DNA from 3 places in the Saccharothrix australiensis genome. Region 3 is predicted to be linked to each of the others. Evidence: riboswitches for the same ligand, from Rfam matches in the RefSeq annotation. Region 3 holds a riboswitch; each other region holds the start of a gene.
The links. Region 3 has a riboswitch for cobalamin ahead of C8E97_RS23075 (CbtB domain-containing protein). Riboswitches for the same ligand answer to the same signal wherever they lie in the genome.
Positions count from the first base shown of each region.

Region 1: another riboswitch for cobalamin. It lies ahead of C8E97_RS18445 (prenyltransferase/squalene oxidase repeat-containing protein); the one in region 3 lies ahead of C8E97_RS23075 (CbtB domain-containing protein).
Region 2: another riboswitch for cobalamin. It lies ahead of cobN (cobaltochelatase subunit CobN); the one in region 3 lies ahead of C8E97_RS23075 (CbtB domain-containing protein).

Region 1 covers NZ_RBXO01000001.1:4,276,385-4,282,685, reverse strand. The annotation lists gene C8E97_RS18460 (CbiQ family ECF transporter T component) at 1-1,003, opposite strand, end outside; gene C8E97_RS35380 (hypothetical protein) at 1,000-1,932, opposite strand; gene C8E97_RS18450 (hypothetical protein) at 2,001-2,441, opposite strand; gene C8E97_RS18445 (prenyltransferase/squalene oxidase repeat-containing protein) at 2,438-3,727, opposite strand; cobalamin riboswitch at 3,818-3,956, opposite strand; gene C8E97_RS18440 (cytochrome P450) at 4,034-5,299, shown strand; gene C8E97_RS18435 (DMT family transporter) at 5,546-6,301, shown strand, end outside.
Region 2 covers NZ_RBXO01000001.1:2,774,926-2,781,226, reverse strand. The annotation lists gene cobN (cobaltochelatase subunit CobN) at 1-3,325, opposite strand, end outside; cobalamin riboswitch at 3,362-3,495, opposite strand; gene C8E97_RS12890 (hypothetical protein) at 3,503-4,510, shown strand; gene C8E97_RS12885 (precorrin-8X methylmutase) at 4,507-5,127, shown strand; gene cobJ (precorrin-3B C(17)-methyltransferase) at 5,124-6,301, shown strand, end outside.
Region 3 covers NZ_RBXO01000001.1:5,463,354-5,469,654, forward strand. The annotation lists gene C8E97_RS23065 (GNAT family N-acetyltransferase) at 1-1,149, shown strand, start outside; gene C8E97_RS23070 ((2Fe-2S)-binding protein) at 1,419-2,099, shown strand; cobalamin riboswitch at 2,543-2,717, shown strand; gene C8E97_RS23075 (CbtB domain-containing protein) at 2,749-2,928, shown strand; gene C8E97_RS23080 (CbtA family protein) at 2,949-3,701, shown strand; gene C8E97_RS23085 (HAD family hydrolase) at 3,961-4,593, opposite strand; gene metH (methionine synthase) at 4,718-6,301, opposite strand, start outside.

The DNA.
Region 1 (6,301 bases), 1.2 Mb from region 3:
GCAGCGGCGGCAGCGCGGGCGCCTCCAGCGGCACGGTGGAGGTCACGAGCGCCGCGCCGCCCAGCGCGGCCGGCGCGAGGTAGGTCGCCAGCGCCGCGACGAGCCCGGACCCGACGATCAGCGCCTCGCGGGCACCCCAGGTGTCCGGCCGGTAGCGGCTGCGCCGCACGCGCCGCGACCCGGTCCACAGGCCGGTGATCGCGAGCGCCGCGCCGAGCAGGAGCACCGGGGTGCCCACGACGGGCGGCGCGCTGCCGTCGAGCAGCCCGTACGCGCCGACGCACAGGCCGACCAGGCCGCCCAGGACGAGCGCGCCGGTGAGGACGCGGGTCCCTGTGGGCAGGCCGGCGTTGCGGCCGTAGCCGCGCGAGTCCATCGCGGCGGCCAGCACCAGCGACCGCTCGAACGCGTCCTCCAGCACCGGCACCAGCAGCACCTTCACCGCCCGCACCCCGCGCACGGACTCGCCGCGCAGCGCCCGCGCCCGGCGCACCGACCGCGCGCCCGCCACGAGCTGCGGCGCGACGGTCATGGCCACCACCACCGCGACGCTGACCTCGTAGAGCGCGGCGGGCAGCGACCTGAGCAGCCGCTTCGCGTTGGCCAGCGCGTTCGCCGCGCCCACGCAGCACAGCAGGGTCGCGAGCTGGAGGCCCTGGTAGAGCGCGAAGACGACGCCCTCGGCGGTGACCGGTCCGCCGAGCCGGATGCCGCGCGCCCACGCCGGCAGCGGCACCTCGGGCAGCGTGAACAGCACGGTGGGGCCGCCGACCCCGCCCAGCACGACGTGGAACAGGACCCGGATGCCGATCACCGCGAGCCCGAACTTGAGGAACACCCCGTAGGAGTCGGCCCACGGGGTGTCCGCTCGGCAGGACACGGCGACGAACCCGGCGACGGCGATCACCAGGCCGAGCACCAGCGGGTTGGTGGTGCGGCTCGCGACCGCCGCCAGGGCCAGCGCCCACAGCCACCACGCGCCGGGGTGCGGCGCGCGGCTCACGTACCCGCCTGGCGGCGCTTGCGCACCGTCCACCAGCCCAGCGCGCCGATCGCGGTGATCAGCGCGAGCCCGACCAGGAGACCGACGGCGCCGCCGCCGGTGTCGTCGGGTCGCTGCTCGGCGGCCAACGGCGTGACACCGGAAGTGGTGGTGGGTGTGCCGGCCGTCGAGGACGCCTCGGTGATGGCGCTCGTGGTCGCGGTCGTCGTCGTGGTGGTCGTGGTGGGTTCCGAGTTCGTGGTCGTCGTCGTGGGTGGTGTGGGCGGTCCGTTCGGGTCGGCTCGCCCGGTGGGCACGGGTGGCGGGGGATCGGCGGGCCCGCCCGGCTGCCGGGGCGGCTCGTCGCGGGGTGGTTCCGGGCGGTGCGGTGGTGCCGGCGGTGCGGCGGCGGGTTGCGCGCCGGCGCCGAACGCCCAGCCCTCGACGCTGCCCGGCGCGGGGTCGCGGGCCGCCGCGCCCACGTCGCTGTAGGTCCAGGACCCGCCCGGCTGGGCGTGCCAGTAGGACCAGTAGGCGTCGGTGGGGGAGGCGTTGACGCACGGGTCGCTCTCGGGCCGGTTGTCGATGCGGCACACGAAGCCCGCGAACCGCTGCGCCATCCGGTAGCCGAAACCCGCGGCGCTCAGCGCGGCCAGGCCGCTGGCGGGGTCGCCGGGCGCGCAGCCGGTCCGCACGCCGCCGCCGGCCGCGCCGAAGTCCACCACCACGGTGACGCCCGCGCACTCGGCGGCCGCCGCGGCGGGCAGGGGAGCACCCGCCACCAGCGGCCCGGCCGCGAGCAGCCCAACCACCAGCAGCCCAACCACCAGCAGCAGGGCGCGCGACCGGACGCCGAGCGCCCTGCGCGGTTCGCCGCCGGTCGTGGCCGGTCGGCGGTGCCCGCCCCCGACACCGGCGGCGCGAGGCGGTCCGCTCGTGACGGGAGGCACCCCCGGCGCACCACTGGCTGCGGTCGGCGGCGCCGCACCACTGGCTGCGGCCGATCCCGCACGTGCCGTCACGGTGCGGTGGAAGGCGCTTGCCCCGCGCCGAACGCCCAGCCCTCGACGCTGCCCGGCGCGGGGTCGTGGGCGGACGCGCCGGACGTGCTGTAGGCCCAGGTGCCGCCCGGCTGGGCGTGCCAGTACGACCAGTACGCCGTCACCGGGGCGCCGTTGCACGGGTTGGGCAGCGCGTTGATCCGGCACACGAATCCGGGCTGCCGGGGCAGGAAGGCGTAGCTGAACCCGGCGCCGGTCAGCGCCGCGAGACCGGTCGCGGGGTCGCCGGGCGCGCACGCGGTCTGCACCGCACCGCCCAGGGCGGTGAAGTCGACCACCACGGTCACGCCGCTCGTGCCGGGGCACGGCGCGGCCTGCGCGGCGGGCGACACCGCCACCAGCGCGCCACCGGTGGCGGCCAGCACCGCCAGGGCCGACCAGAGCTTGCGGATCGTCACTGCTCCTCCTTCACCGTCGTGTACCGCTTGCGCCCCAACGCCATCGCCAGCGCACCGGCCAGCACCAGCAGCACGCCGAGCAGCAGCGCCGGACCGGTGGCGACGCCGGTGCGGGCCAGCTCACCGGCGGAGCCGGCGGCCGGCGCGGCGGGCGTGGTGTCCGAAGTGGACGGAGCGGGCTCTTCCGTCGTCGTGGTGGTCGTCGTGGTCGTCGTGGTGGTGGTCGTGCAGTCGAGCACGGGCGCGGCGGGCTTGTCGCCCGCCGAGGAGATCTCCGCGAGGCCCACCCCGGACAGGCCCAGGACGGCCTGCGTGGTGGCGCGGACGGCGTTGCCCGGCTTGAAGCCGGCGCCGTCGTAGGCGATCGCGCCCGCCGTCCGGTCGTCGCCGCACCCGACCTGGAGGCCGGTGAGGTGGGCGACGGCCCGGTCCGCGGCGGCGGTGCGCCCGCCCACGCGCAGCGCCTGCGCGGCCAGCCCGGTGCTGTTGGCGTTGCTCGTGGTCCCCTGGTCGCCGGGCAGCCCGTTGTCGCGGAACCCGCCGTCGTCCGCCTGCTGGGTCACCAGCCAGTCCAGGCCCTCGGTGGCGGTGGCGGTGCGGCCCGCGGCGAGCAGCGCCTGCACGGCCATCGCGGTGGCGTCGACCTGCGACGTGCAGGTCGGCTGCTCGAACTTCAGCGGGAACCCGCCGTCCGGGCAGGCGCTGTTCGCCAGGAAGTCCACGGCCACGCCCGGCGCGGCGTCGTGCCGCTCCAGGGCGATCACCGCGATGGACTGCGTGAAGCTGTTGGTGTAGTCGGTCGGGGGCGTCGTCCGGTCGGTGAACCGGCCGGACGGTGCCTGCAGGGCGGTCAGCCCGGCGATCAGGTCGACGCCGCCGAAGTCCGTCGGGTCCCCGCCCTGGGCCAGGACGGCGAGCGCGAGCTTGGCGTGCGCGCCGGCGTACCGGGAGCCCTGGTCGTCGGTGACGTAGCCGCCGATGACCTCGGGCTTCCCGAGCCACGCGAGCGCCTTGCGCGCGTTGTCCTGCGCGACGCCCGCCGCGTCGAACGCGAGCAGCGCGTCGATGGTCAGGCCCTGGTCGGGGTAGGTGTCCGTCCCGATGACGGTCTCGAACCGCTCGCCGTCGACCAGTTGCCGGGCCAGCCAGCCGGCGGCGGCCGCCACGGGCTCCCGAGTGGTGACGGGCTCGGTGGTGACGGGCTCGGCGGCGGCGGGCGCGGCGGCGAGGACCGGCGCTGCGACGAGGGCGGACAGTGCGAGTGCTGCGGTCCGTCTCAACGGCATGGTGCGGCCTTTCCGGGCGCGAGGGGCGCGGACCCCGGACAGCCGTCGCCGACCTCCCCCGGACTCCGCACCGTGGACCTCGACGGTGTCAGGAGCTGTGCACGCACGGCGGGTGTTCGGGCTCGTCCACGTGGGACCTACCGTTGCGGGTCAGCGCCGGATTCCGACCGGCTTCCCCCGTTTCATGCGCGATTGCCGATCGTCTGTCACCGGCCACGCGCTGTCAATCCGCCTGTGGCGCGATGCTGTTCGCTCGTACGTACGGTTACCGTCGTTCGAATCAACCTGGGGAAGAGGGGTGTTGGGATGGCGACTCTGGCGTCTGTGCGCGACGGATTGGTGGCGTGGGTCGCACGGCGTTCGGTGACGCGGTGGGTCATGGGCAGGATCGGTTCGAGGGCGTTGTCGCTGCTCCCGGACCGTGCGCTGGTCCCGTTGAAGCGGGATGGGGTCGTGCCGGCCGCCGAGTTGGGGCGGATGAGCGAGGCCGGCCCGGTGCACCGGTTGCCGGTGCCGTTCGGCGTGCGCGTGTGGTTGGTCACGGGCCAGGCCGAGGCGAGGAAAGTGCTTTCCGACACAGAAGCGTTCAGTAATGATTACGCGCGGCTCGGCGCGGCGGTCGGGCGGATCGAGCAGACCCCCGGTGGTCTCGGGTTCGCCGACCCGCCGGACCACACGCGCCTGCGCAAGCTGCTGACGCCGGAGTTCACCATGCGCCGGATGTCGCGCCTGGTGCCGCGCATCGACGAGATCGTCACCGAGCGCCTGGACGCGATGGCCGCCGTCGACGGACCGGTGGACCTGGTGAAGGAGTTCGCGCTGCCGATCCCCTCGCTGACGATCTGCGAGCTGCTCGGCGTGCCCTACGAGGACCGCGCCCGGTTCCAGGAGCTGGCGGCGGCGCGGTTCGACCTGTTCGGCGGCGCGAACTCGGCGCTGGGCGCGATCTCCGAGTCGCTGAAGTACATGGAGAAGATCGTCCGCAAGGAGCGCCGCTCGCCCGGTGACGGCCTGCTCGGCATGATCATCCGCGAGCACGGCGACGCGGTCGGCGACGAGGAGCTGGCCGGCCTGGCCGACGGTGTCCTGACCGGGGGGTTCGACACCACCGCGAGCATGCTGGCGCTGGGCGCGATCGTCCTGATCACCGACCCGGCGGCGCGGTCGGCGATGCGCGACGACGACCAGGCCGTCGCGCCGCTGGTCGAGGAGCTGCTGCGCCACCTCAGCGTCGTGCAGGTGGCGTTCCCCCGGTTCGCCAAGCACGACCTGGAGATCGGCGGCGCGCGGATCGCCGAGGGCGACGTGGTCGTGGTGTCGCTGAGCGCCGCGAACCGGGAGGGCCTGGACCGGCTCGACTTCGACGCGGCGCGCAAGGTCTCGCAGCACCTGGCGTTCGGGTACGGCGCGCACCGGTGCGTCGGCGCGGAACTGGCGCGGATGGAGCTGCGGGCCGCCTACCCGGCGCTGCTGCGGCGGTTCCCGAACCTGCGGCTCGCCGACGAACGGCCGACGTTCCGGACGGCGTCGATCGTGCACGGCGTGGACTCGCTGATGGTGCACACGCGCTGACCGGCGCGCGACGCCGGCCCGCCCGCCGGGGAGGCCCGCCGACACGACTCGGCGCGCCTCCCCGGCGCGTGGGCGGGGGAGCGGAGCGTCCCCGGTGCGCCCGGTGGGCACCGGGTCGTCAGGGCGCGGCCCCGGTGCGCCCGGCGGGGAAGCGGAGTCGCCGGCTTCCGATCATTAAGTAGCGCTTAACGCGGTCCCACCGGTCTTAACTTTTCTTGAAGCCCGTCCTGCGGCACCGTGGACACCATGACGACCCGATCAGCGGCGCGGATGGGAGTGCTGGCGCTCCTGTGGGGCTCGGGCTTCCTGTGGATCAAGCTCGCGCTGACGGGGCTGACGCCCGCCCAGATCGCGGTGGTCCGCTGCGCCCTGGGCGCGGCCGTCCTGCTGGGCCTGGCGGCCGTCCACCGCCAGCGGCTGCCGCGCGACCGGGCGACCTGGGCGCGCCTCGTCGTCGCGGCGCTGTTCTGCAACGCGCTCCCGTTCCTGCTGTTCGGCATCGGCGAGCAGACCGTGGACTCCGGGGTCGCCGGCGTCCTCAACGCCACCACCCCGCTGTGGGCGCTGCTGATCGGCCTGCTGCTGGGCGCCGAGCGCGGCCTGACCCCCGTCCGGGTCGGCGGGCTCGTCCTCGGGTTCGTCGGCGTGCTGGTGATCTTCGCGCCGTGGCGGCAACACGGCCTCCTGAGCTGGGGCGCGGTCGCGCTGCTGGCCGCCGCGGCCAGCTACGCGGTCGCGTTCGCCTACATGGGCCGCGCGCTCGTCGGCCGCGGCGGTCCGATCGCGATCTCCGCCGCGCAGCTGCTGACCGCCACCGGTCTGGGCGCGCTCGCGCTGCCCGCGTCGCAGCCCGCCCACCCGAACGCCACCGCGCTGGTCGCCGTGGTGGTCCTCGGCACCCTCGGGACCGGCGTCACGTTCTACCTCAACTACCGGATCATCGAGGACGAAGGGCCGACGAGCGCCGCCACGGTCGGCTACCTGCTGCCGGTGGTGTCGGTG
Region 2 (6,301 bases), 2.7 Mb from region 3:
TGCGGGTGCGCACCGCGTCGGGCCGCGTGCTGTCGCCGACGTAGGCGGCGGGCGCCTTGCCGGTCAGCGCCCGGACGGTCGCCACCATGCCGCCGTGGTACTGGAAGTAGTCGTCCGAGTCGGCGATGTCGTGCTCGCGCGTGTCGATGTTCTTCGCCGCGACGGCGATGCGCTTGTAGGCGCTCTCCATGTCCGTCCGCGCCGCCACGCCGTCCAGTTCGCGACCGTACGCGTAGCCGCCCCACACCGCGTACACCTCGGCGAGGTCGGCGTCGTCGCGCCAGTTCCGGCTGTCGATCAGCGGCAGCAGGCCCGCGCCGTACGCGCCCGGCTTGGAGCCGAAGATGCGCATGGTGGCGCGCCGCCGGTCGCCGTGCTCCGCCAGCGCGGCCTCCGCGTGCGCCCGGACGAAGTTGTCCTCGGCGGGCTCGTCGAGACCGGAGACGAGCTGGACGGCGTCGTCGAGCAGCGCCACCACGTGCGGGAAGGCATCGCGGAAGAAGCCGCTGATGCGCACCGTGACGTCGACGCGCGGTCGGCCCAGCTCGGCCAGGGGCACGACCTCCAGGCCGGTCACCCGCCGCGACTGGTCGTCCCACACCGGTCGCACGCCCAGCAGGGCCAGCACTTCCGCGATGTCGTCGCCGGCGGTCCGCATGGCGCTGGTGCCCCACACCGACAGGCCGACCGACGCGGGCCACTCGCCGGTGTCGGCGCGGTAGCGCTCCAGCAGCGAGTCGGCCATCGCCTGGCCGGTCTCCCAGGCCAGCTTCGACGGCACGGCCTTCGGGTCGACGGAGTAGAAGTTGCGGCCCGTCGGCAGCACGTTCACCAAGCCGCGCAACGGGGAACCGCTCGGCCCCGCCGGCACGTAGCCGCCGTTCAACGCGTGCAGCACGTTGGTCATCTCGTCGGTGGTGCGCGCCAGCCGCGGCACGACCTCGCGCGCGCCGAACTCCAGGATGCGCGCCACGTCCTCGGAGTCGGTCAGCGTCCGGGCGACCGCCGGGTCCCAGTCGGCCTCCTCCATCGCCTGCACCAGCGCCCGCGCCCGCGCCTCCACGGCGTCGGTGGACGCGCGGGTGTCGTCGGCGAGGCCCAGCGCCTCCCGCAGCCCCGGCAGCGCGGCGACCTGGCCCGCCCAGACCTGCTTGGCCTGGAGGATCGACAGGACGAGGTTGACGCGCGTCTCGCCGGTCGGGGCCTCGCCGAGCACGTGCAGGCCGTCGCGGATCTGCACGTCCTTGACCTCGCACAGCCAGCCGTCGACGTGCAGGATCAGCTCGTCGAACTCGGCGTCGTGCGGCCGGTCGGAGATGCCCAGGTCGTGGTCGAGCTTCGCGGCCTGGATCAGCGTCCAGATCTGCGCCCGGATGGCGGGCAGCTTGGCCGGGTCCATCGCGGCGATGTTGCCGTGCTCGTCCAGCAGCTGCTCCAGGCGCGCGATGTCGCCGTAGCTGTCGGCGCGGGCCATCGGCGGCACCAGGTGGTCGACCAGGGTGGCGTGCGCGCGGCGCTTGGCCTGCGTGCCCTCGCCCGGATCGTTGACCAGGAACGGGTAGATCAGCGGCAGGTCGCCCAGCGCCGCGTCCGGGCCGCAGCCCGCCGACATGCCGACCGTCTTGCCGGGCAGCCACTCCAGGTTGCCGTGCTTGCCGACGTGCACCACGGCGTCCGCGCCGAACTCGGCCTCCAGCCACCGGTACGCGGCCAGGTAGTGGTGGCTCGGCGGCAGGTCGGGGTCGTGGTAGATCGCGATCGGGTTCTCACCGAAGCCGCGCGGCGGCTGGACCATCACGACGACGTTGCCCGACCGCAGCGCGGCCAGCACGATCTCGCCGTCGGGGTCCTTCGAGCGGTCCACGAACAGCTCGCCGGGAGCCTCGCCCCAGTGCTGCTCCATGTCGGCGCGGGCGTCCTCGGGCAGCGTCCGGTACCACTCGCGGTACCGGGCGGCGGGCAGGCGGACGGGGTTGCCCTGGAGCTGCTCCTCGGTCAGCCAGTCGGCGTCCTGGCCGCCCGCCGCGATCAGCGCGTGGATCAGGGCGTCACCGTCCAGGTTCGCCACGCCGGGCAGGTCGTCGCCGATGTCGTAACCGTTGTCCCGCAGGGCCTTGAGCAGCCGCACGACGCTGGCGGGGGTGTCCAGGCCGACCGCGTTGCCGATGCGGGAGTGCTTGGTCGGGTACGCCGAGAGCATCACCGCGACCCGGCGCTCGGCGGGCGGGATGTGCCGCAGCCTGCCGTGCCGGACGGCGATGCCGGCGACGCGCAGCGCGCGTTCCGGGTCGGCCACGTAGACCGTGAGCCCGTCCTCGTCGATCTCCTTGAAGGAGAACGGGACCGTGATGATGCGGCCGTCGAACTCGGGGATCGCGACCTGCGTCGCGGTGTCCAGCGGGGAGAGGCCGTCGTCGTTCTCGTCCCACGCCGCGCGGCTGCTGGTGAGGCAGAGCCCTTGCAGGATCGGGATGTCGAGCGCGGCGAGCGCGCCCACGTCCCACGCGTCGTCGTCGCCGCCCGCCGAGGCGGTGGCGGGGTTCGTGCCGCCCGCCGCCAGCACGGTCACGACCAGCGCGTCGGCCTTGGCCAGCTCGGCGAGCAGTTCCGGCTCCGCCGTGCGCAGCGACGCGCAGTACACCGGCAGCGGACGCCCGCCCTTGGCCTCGATCGCGTCGCACAGGGCGTGCACGAACGCGGTGTTGCCGGCGACGTGGTGCGCCCGGTAGTACAGGACGGCGATCACGGGGCCTTCACCGCGGTCGGAGCCGCCCGCGGTGCGACCGCCGGTGGTGGCGCTCCCGGTGGTGTCGCTGTCGGTGGTGTCGCTGTCGGTGGTGCGGTCGTCGCCGGAACGGCCGCCGTCCGCGCGGGTGGCGTCGGACCGGTCGGCCCGCGCCGGGCGTTCCAGGACGCCCCACGTCGGCGCGGGCCGCGGGGGCGCGAACCCGAAGCCGGTCAGCAGGACCGTGTCCGACAGGAACTTATGCAGCTCGGCGAGGTTCGCCGGACCGCCGTGCGCCAGGTAGGCGTGCGCCTCCGCGCAGACGCCGCCCGGCACCGTCGACAGCTCCATCAGCGGCGCGTCGGGGTTCTGCTCACCGCCCAGCACCACCACCGGACGGGGACCGGCCAGCAGCAGGTCCAGCCCCTCCTCCCACATCCGCCGCCCGCCCAGGATGCGCACGACCACCAGGTCGACGCCCTCCAGCAGGTCGGGCAGGTCGTCCGCGGCGAGCCGGGCGGGGTTGCCCAGCCGGAAGTCGGCGCCGCTGGAACGGGCGGACAGCAGGTCGGTGTCGGAGGTCGACAACAGCAGGATCACGTGCGGGCTCCATCCCTCGGGGGTCCTCGCCCCAGGTCGTAGGGGACGGCGGGCGGAGTTCCTGACTTCCGGGCTCGCACCCGGTGACAGTGGCGGGACCGCGCCGGATTCGCACCGGCTTCCTCCTGTTGCTTCGCCGTTCGGATCTCACCCTAACGGGCCGTTAGCATCCAGCCCATGCCCCAGGACCGTGAACGCCCCGACGCCTGCCCCGGCGCGGTCGACGTGCACCGGGCCGCCGACGGCGGGCTGGCCCGCGTCCGGGTGCCCGGCGGCACCCTGTCGGCGGACCGGTTCGACGCGCTGCGCAGCGCCGCGCTGGACCTCGGCGACGGGTGGCTCGAACTGACCTCGCGGGCGAACGTGCAGATCAGGGGCCTGGCACCGGGCGCGGAGCACGAGCTGGGCGCGCGACTGCGCGACGCCGGGCTGCTGCCCTCGCTGACCCACGAGCGGGTGCGCAACATCGTCGCCGCGCCGCTGGAGGACAACCAGGACCTGGTCGACGCGCTCGACCGGGCGCTGTGTCGGGTTCCCGAACTGGCCGACCTGCCGGGCCGCTTCCTGGTCACGGTGGGTGCGGCGGTGAGCGGCCTGGGCGGTGACGTCGGGCTCGTCGGCGACGCGTTGTTCCTGGCCGGCCGGGACAGCGGGCTCCGCGTGGCGGACCCGGTGGCCGCCGTGGTCGAGGCCGCGCGGCTGTTCCAGCGGTCGCGCGGCACCGCGTGGCGGCTGTCCGAAGTGGACGGCGGTGTGCGGAAGATCACGGCCGCCCTGGGCGTGCCAGGACCGGATGCCGTTGCCCCGGCTGTGATCCCGGTCGCACCGGGCCCGGTCGGCGACCGGGTGGTGGCGGGCGTGCCGCTGGGCAGGCTCGACGCGCGGCTGCTCGCGGGCGTGCCGGTGCGGCTCACGCCGTGGCGGAGCCTGGTGGTGCCGGCGGGCGCGGACACGTCCGGCCTGTTCACCGACCCCGGCTCGCCGTGGCACGGGGTCAGCGCGTGCACCGGGCGGCCCGGCTGCGCGAAGTCGCTCGCGGACGTCCGGGCGGACGCGGCGAGGTGGATCGGCACGCCGCACACCGGCCCGGTGCACTGGTCGGGCTGCGCGCGGCGGTGTGGTCGCCCGGCGGGCGACGTGGTGGAGTTCGTCGCGACCGGCGACGGGTACGAGGAGATCAGGTGACCAGCTACATCAAGGACGGCGCGGAGATCTACCGCCGCTCGTTCGCCACCATCCGCGCCGAGGCGGACCTGACCGGGCTGCCGGCGGACGTCGCGCGGGTCGCCGTGCGGATGATCCACGCCTGCGGCATGGTCGACCTGGTCCGCGACCTCGCGTACTCGCCCGGCGTCGTGTCCGCCGCGCGGGAGGCGCTGCTGGCCGGCGCGCCGATCCTGTGCGACGCGCAGATGGTCGCCTCGGGCGTCACCCGGCGCAGGCTGCCCGCGGACAACGAGGTGCTGTGCGCGCTGGGCGACCCGCGCGTGCCCGCGCTGGCGGCCGAGCTGGGCAACACCCGCAGCGCCGCCGCGCTGGAGCTGTGGGGCGACCGGCTCGGCGGCGCGGTGGTCGCCATCGGCAACGCGCCGACCGCGCTGTTCCACCTGCTCGACCTCGTCGCGGCGGGCGCGCCGAAGCCGGCGGCCGTGCTGGGCATCCCGGTCGGCTTCATCGGCGCGGCCGAGTCCAAGCAGGCACTGGCGGAGAGCGCCCTGGAGCACCTGGTCGTGCACGGGCGGCGTGGCGGCAGCGCCATGACCGCGGCGGCCGTCAACGCGATCGCGAGCGAGGAAGAATGACCGGCAGGCTGTACGGCGTCGGAGTGGGTCCGGGCGACCCCGAACTGGTGACGGTCAAGGCCGCGCGCCTGATCGGCGAGGCGGACGTCGTCGTGTTCCACAGCGCGCGGCACGGCCGCAGCGTGGCGCGCCGGATCGCCGAGCCCTACCTGCGCGGCGACCAGGTCGAGGAGCAGCTCGTCTACCCGGTGACGACCGAGGACTCCGACGACTACCAGGGCGAGATCGACGCGTTCTACGCGGAGAGCGCCGCCCGCCTGGCCGCCCACCTGGACGCGGGCCGGACGGTGGTGGTGCTGGCCGCGGGCGACCCGTTCTTCTACGGCTCGTACATGCACCTGCACAAGCGGCTGGCGGACCGCTACCCGGCGGAGGTCGTGCCCGGTGTGACGTCGGTGAGCGCCGGCGCGGCCGTGCTCGGCAGGCCGCTGGTGGAGCGGGACGAGGTGCTGACCGTGCTGCCCGGCACGCTGCCGGCGGAGGTGCTGGCGGAGCACCTGGCGGGCGGGGACCCGGTGGCGGTGATGAAGCTGGGCCGCACGTTCCCGACCGTGCGGGCGGCGCTGGAGCGGTCCGGGCGGCTGGCCGAGGCGTGGTACGTGGAGCGGGCGACGACGGGCAAGCAGCGCACCGCGCCGCTGTCCGAAGTGGACGCCGACGGCGTGCCGTACTTCTCGCTCGCCCTGCTGCCCAGCAAGGCCGGCCCGGTGGCGGGGAACGGCGTGCGGGCCGACGGCGACGCCGCACAAGCCGATGCGCACGCCGCACGGATCGACGCGCACGCCGCACGGGCTGACGCGCACGCCGCACGGGCCGGTGCGGGGAACTCGCGGGCGGACGCGGAAGGCGCGCGGGCGGGTGCCGGCGAGGTGGTCGTCGTCGGCCTGGGCCCGGCCGGTCCCGAGTGGCTCACCCCCGAGGCGCGTGACGCGCTGGCCGCCGCCGACGACCTCGTCGGGTACGTCACCTACCTGGACCGCGTCACGACCGGCCCCCGGCAGCGCAGGCACGCCTCGGACAACAAGGTCGAGTCCGAGCGGGCCGCGTTCGCGCTGGACCTGGCCCGGCGCGGCAGGCGGGTCGCGGTCGTGTCGTCCGGCGACCCCGGCGTGTTCGCGATGGCCAGCGCCGTGCTGGAGGTCGCCGCCGAGGAGCAGTTCGCCGACGTCCCGGT
Region 3 (6,301 bases):
GACGGTGACCGCGTGGTGTCCACCGCCACCCTCCTGGACGAGACGCTCGTCCTGGGCGGTGTGGAGATCCCGGCCGGGCAGGTCGAACTGGTCGCCACCCACCGCGACTACGAGGGGCGCGGGCTGGTCCGGGCGTTGATGGGGTGGGCGCACGAGCGTTCGGCGGCGCGCGGGCAGTTGGTGAACGTGATGCTCGGCATCCCGTACTTCTACCGGCAGTTCGGCTACACCTACGCGATCCCGATCGCGCCGGAACGGCCGGTGGTCGGCGCACCGCCGCCCTCACCCGCCGCGACGGGGAAGGCCGCGCCCGACACGGAACGGGAAACCGCCCGCGGCGCGGCACAGGACGACGCGGCACAGGACGGCGCTGCACAGGGCACGACATCCGACACGATGCGGGCAGCCGCCCCGCGTGACACCGTGCGGGAGGCCACAGCGGACGACATCCCCGCGATGGCGCGGCTCCAAGCCGCCGAGCAGGCACGCGCCGACCTGTGGATGCCGCACTCGGCTCCGTTGTGGCGCTGGCTCGTGGCCCGTGACGGCAGCACGCAGTGGCTCGTGGAGCGCGACGGCGTGCCGGTCGGCACCGCTCGGTCGACGCCTCCGCACGAGGGCGTGCGGCTGTGCGACGTGGCTGCGGTGGACGCCGCTGCCGTGCACGCGCTGCTCGCGCACACCGGGGCGACGAGTGCGAACGAGCGTCCCGGCACGGTGGGTGGGGACGCGTTGGAGCCGTTCCTCGGGCCGGCGCCGGAAGACGCGCAGTCGTACTACGTGCGCGTCGCCGATCCGGTGGCGCTGCTGGAACACCTGCGCCCGGTGTTCGGGCGGAGGTTGGCCGGGTCGCCGTTCGCCGACGCGGAGGGCGAGGCGGTCGTGTCGTTCTACCGCTCCCACGTCCGCCTGCCCTACCGGGCCGGCGAGGTGGGTCCGGTCGTCGCCGGCGGCACCATGCAGGCCCCCGGCGCGGCGGGTGGCGCGGGCGTGGCCCCGGACCTCCTGCCGTCGCTGCTGTTCGGCCCGCACGGGCTGCGCGGTCTGACGGCGAGGTTCGCCGACGTCTACCCCGGCCCGAACGCGGACCTGATGCACACCCTCTTCCCACCCGTGCGCAGCGACCTGCTGACCTTCTACATGCCGTGACCGGGAGCCGCGCGCTCCGATTACAGACCCATGCCACACGCGGACAACCCGGCGTCCGGTGCGGCACCACACCACCCCGCGCAGTCGGTGCCACTCGCCCGCGCCGGTTCGTTCCGCGCCGGTTCGGTCCGCGCCGGTTCGGTCGCCGCCGGTTCGCTCCACACCGGCTCACCGGCTCCTCACGCACCGATTCGCCCTGTGCGCGTGCACGCCGCCCGAATGAAGGGTCCGCCCCGCCCCTCGCAGGCCCACGGCGGCAGACTGGCCACGTGACCGACTACGCCTCCGTGCTGTCCACCCTGCGCCAGGTCCGCGGCCTCAGCCCGTTCTTCGCCCTGGACGTCGGTCGGCCACCCGGGACCGGTCCAGGCGGTGATGGTTGGCTGCCCGGCGACGCGTTGCTCGACGGGTCGGCGTTGCCGCGCACGGTGGAGGCCATCGCCGAGCGGTACCGGACCGGGGAGGACCGGGTCGCCGCGTCGTTGTTCTTCCTCAGCTTCACGGCTCGGCTGCTGTGCCCGACGGTGGCCGCCCACGCCGTCGGCGGGGTGGCCCCGGACATCCGGCCCGGCAACCTGTGGTGGCGCTACGGGCCGGACGGGCTGCGCGTGCGGATCGCGGAGCCGGTCGCCGGCGTGGGTGTCGTCGAGTCGTTGGAGCCGGTGGTGGCGGCGATCCGCGAGGTCGTGCCGGTCGCCCGCGGGTTGTTGTGGGGCAACGCGGCGTCCTCCATCGCCGGCGCGTTGCGGACGGTCGGGCGCAGCGGTGTCGCGTCGGTCGAGGACTGCCTCGCTTTGGGTGCCCGGCTGTTGGGCGATCCGCCGTTGCGCGGTTCGGGCGAGTTCATCCCGTTCCCCGGCGAGGTCGTGTTCCGGCGGCGCAGCTGCTGCCTCTACTACCGCGTCGACGGCGGTGGGACGTGCGGCGACTGCCCTCTGCCCGCGCGGTGAGCCCGACGAGGTAGGGAACGTCGCCCGGTTCCGGCGAGGCCGGGAGCGGCACTCGGTTTCCGCTGGGGTCGGGAGCGCGCTCGGTTGCCGGCCGGTGTGTTCCGGTCGGGGCTTCAGCGCAGTGCTCCGGGCACTGGACACCGGCGTCGATCCCACTGGGGTCCCGAGCCGCGCCGACGGTGGGCCGAGACACCCTCGAACGCACTGCCGCGCGCCCCCGAACGCGGTGCCGGGCGCGGTGCCGCGCGTCCTCGAACGCGGTACCGGGCGCGGTTGCCCGCGCGCCCCTAACGCGGTGCCGGGTGCGCTGTCGGGTGCCCTCGAACTCGGTGCCGGGCGCGGGTGTCCGGCTCGTTTTCCGAGGCAGGTTCGCCTGCGGGTGGTAGTCGGGGCCGGGTGGATGACAACTCGTCTGGCCGGTTGTGCCGGACGGTCGCGGGCACTTACGGTTCCAGCGCCGCGGTGGACGGGAAGCCGGTGGGAATCCGGCGCGGTCCTCGCCACTGTGACCGGGAAGCCAACTCGCCGAGCACGTCACTGGCCGCGCCTGCGGCTGGGAAGACGCGGGGACGGTGTCGATCCGGGAGTCAGGAGACCGGCCGCGGCGCGCGTTGTTGTTGACCTTCCACGAGGTATGGAGGAGGCCGTCATGACGAGCCCCGCACATCCCCTTCGCTTACCCCGGTGGGCCTACGCCGTCGCGCTGGTCGCACTGGTCGTCACCTGGCTGGTCCTCCAGGAGAACGGCCTGGCGCTCGGCCACTCCGCCGAGGCGCTGCACGAGTTCTTCCACGACGGGCGGCACGCGCTCGGCGTCCCGTGCCACTAGGGCCTGCCGTGAACAGCCACGTGGACGACTATCGGAGCGTGTTGCTGCGCGGCATCGGCGCGGGTGGTGTCGCCGGTCTGCTCGCGGGCCTGGTCGGACTCGTCGTCGTGGAGGTGCCGATCCGCGCGGCGCTGGCGGTCGAGGAGGCCCGTGCCGCGGCCGAACCGGCCGGGTCGGGCGGGCACGACCACGGTGAACTGGTCGGTCGGGGCGCGCAGCTCGTCGGTGGCGTCCTGGCGGCGGTGATCGTCGGGTTGGCGGTGGGCGCGCTGTTCGCCACCGCGTACGCCGGGTCCCGCCGGTGGTTCGCCGGTCGGCCGCCGTTCAGCCGCAGCGTGTCCCTGGCGGCGGCGGTGTTCGGGGCGGCGGCGCTGCTGCCGGCGGTCAAGTACCCGGCCAACCCGCCAGCGGTGGGCGACCCGGCGACGGTCGGGTACCGGACGGTGCTCTACCTGGGGCTGATCGCGGCCGGTCTGCTGGTGGTGGCCGGGGCGAGCCTGCTGGCGTCCCGGTTGGGCCACCTGAGCGGGCCGGTGCGGTCGACGGTGGTGGCGCTGGCGGTGGTCGCGGCGGGCACGCTGCTCCTGCTGGTGTTCCCCGCGCCGCCGGACGCGATACCGGCGGACATGCCGAGCGCCGTCCTGTGGGAGTTCCGGCTCGCGTCGCTCGCCGAGACGGCCACGCTGTGGCTCGGGCTGGGCGTGGTGTTCGGGTTGCTGGTCGACCCGGCGGTGCGCGCGGACAAGGTGCGGGAGGGCGCTGTCCCGGCCTGACCGGGACGCGCGCCGGGCTGGTCTTGCCCTGGACCGGACGCGCGCCAGGCTCGTCGTGCCCTGGGCGGGATCGCACCCGCCGGGGCACGACAACGCCTTCCGGCACGACGACACCATTCCGCCGCCCAAGGCAGGCCGGCGCGGCGGCACGGCAACACCTCGGCACGGCAACACCTCGGCACGGCAACACCTCGGCACGGCACGGCACGCCTCGCGGCACCCGCTCCGGGGCCGGCATCGGGCCACGGGCGTGCCGGGGTCAGGCGCGCAGCGCGGTCAGCACGTCGAGGTCGACCCCGACCAGGGACTCGCGGAAGACCCGCCGCTCCCCCGACGGCACCGGCACGTCGCACGGCACGACCAGGACGGTGCACCCGGCCGCGACCGCCGACGCGACACCGGTCGGCGAGTCCTCGACCGCCACGCACGCCGAGGCGTCCACCCCCAGCAGCCGCGCCGCCTTGAGGTACGGGTCGGGCAGGGGCTTGTTGCGGCCCTCCACCTCGTCACCGCACACGGTCACGTCGAACAGGTCCCGCCCGATGGTGTCCAGGGCGACCTCGGTCAGCCCCCGCTCGGTGGACGTCACCAGCGCCATCGGCACGCCCGACGCGCGGACGGCCCGCAGTGCGTCCCGCGCGCCCGGCCGCCACGGCAGCCCCTCGCGGAACACCTCCTCGGTGCGGCGCATGATCCAGGCCGCGCCGTCCGCCGTCTCCTCCTCGGTCGGCGTGACGCCCACCTCGGCGAACAGCAGCGCCATCGTGGTCGGCACGTTCGACCCGACCATCGCCTGCCGCGTCGCCAACGACAGCGTGCCGCCCAGCTTCTCCGCGAACTCGTAGAGCGGGATGTCCCACAGCTTCTCCGAGTCCAGCAGCGTGCCGTCCATGTCCCACAGCACCGCTTCGACGTTCACCGCGCACCTCTCCACGTCCACCACCCGTACTTGCCGGTCGATCCGCGCGGCGCACGCCCGGTCACCCCGCCGCGAGGGCGGGGCCGGGCGTGCGCGGTCACGCGTTGAAGTACTTCGCCTCGGGGTGGTGCGCCACGAAGGCGTCGGTGGACTGCTCGGGGTGCAGCTGCAACTCCTCCGACAGCCGCACGCCGATCCGCTCCGGCTCCAGCAGCTCCACGACCTTGACCCGGTCCTCCATGTCCGGGCACGCGCCGTAGCCCAGCGAGTAGCGGGCGCCCCGGTAACCGAGCTTGAAGAACTCCTCGACGTCGTCCGGGTCCTCGCTCGCCACCGGCGAGCCGTCGGACCAGCGCAGCTCCTCGCGGATGCGCCGGTGCCAGTACTCGGCCAGCGCCTCGGTCAGCTGCACGCCGAGTCCGTGCACCTCCAGGTACTCCCGGTAGGCGTCCTTGGCGAACAGCTCGTTGGCGTGGTCGGCGATCGCCTGCCCCATCGTGACCAGGTGGAACGCGACGACGTCCACCTCGCCGGACTCGCGCGGCCGCCAGAAGTCGGCCAGGCACAGCCTGCGGTCGCGCTTCTGGCGGGGGAAGGTGAACCGCAGCCGCTCGGGCGCGTCGGGCCTCGGTTCGGTCAGCACCACCAGCGAGTCGCCCTCGGAGACGCACGGGAAGTACCCGTAGACGACCGCCGCGTGCGCCAGCACGCCCTCGGTGGCCAGCCGGTCCAGCCAGTACCGCAGGCGGGGCCTGCCCTCGGTCTCGACCAGCTCCTCGTAGGTGGGTCCGCCGCCGCGCGAGCCCTTGAGCCCCCACTGGCCCATGAACGTGGCCCGCTCGTCGAGCATCGCCGAGTAGTCGGCCAGCGGCACGCCCTTGACCACGCGGGTGCCCCAGAAGGGCGGCGTCGGGATCGGCACGTCCACGGCCACGTCCGAGCGCCCCACCTCGGGCGGCTCCTCCCGCGCGGCCTTGCGCTCGGCGGCGATGCGCAGCGACCGGGCGCGCCGCGCCTTGCGCTCGGCGGCCTTGCGCTCGGCCTCGGGGTCGGGCGCGGGCGACTCGCCGCGCTTGGCGGCCATGATCGCGTCCATCAGCCGCAGGCCCTCGAACGCGTCCCGCGCGTAGCGCACCTCGCCCAGGTACAGGTCGGTCAGGTCGTTCTCGACGTACGCCCTGGTCAGCGCCGCGCCGCCGAGCAGGACCGGCCACCGCGCGGAGACGCCGCGCGAGTTCATCTCCTCCAGGTTCTCCTTCATGATCACCGTGGACTTGACCAGCAGGCCGGACATGCCGATGGCGTCGGCGCGGTGCTCCTCGGCGGCGTCGAGGATCGCGTTGATGGGCTGCTTGATGCCGATGTTGACGACTTCGTAGCCGTTGTTGGACAGGATGATGTCCACCAGGTTCTTGCCGATGTCGTGCACGTCGCCCTTGACCGTGGCGAGCACGATGCGGCCCTTGCCGCCGTCGTCGGACCGCTCCATGTGCGGTTCCAGGTAGGCGACGGCGGACTTCATGACCTCGGCGGACTGGAGCACGAACGGCAGCTGCATCTGGCCGGAGCCGAACAGCTCGCCGACCGTCTTCATGCCCGACAGCAGGGTGTCGTTGATGATCTGCAGCGCCGGGCGCTCCCGGAGCGCCTCCTCCAGGTCGGCTTCCAGGCCGTTGCGCTC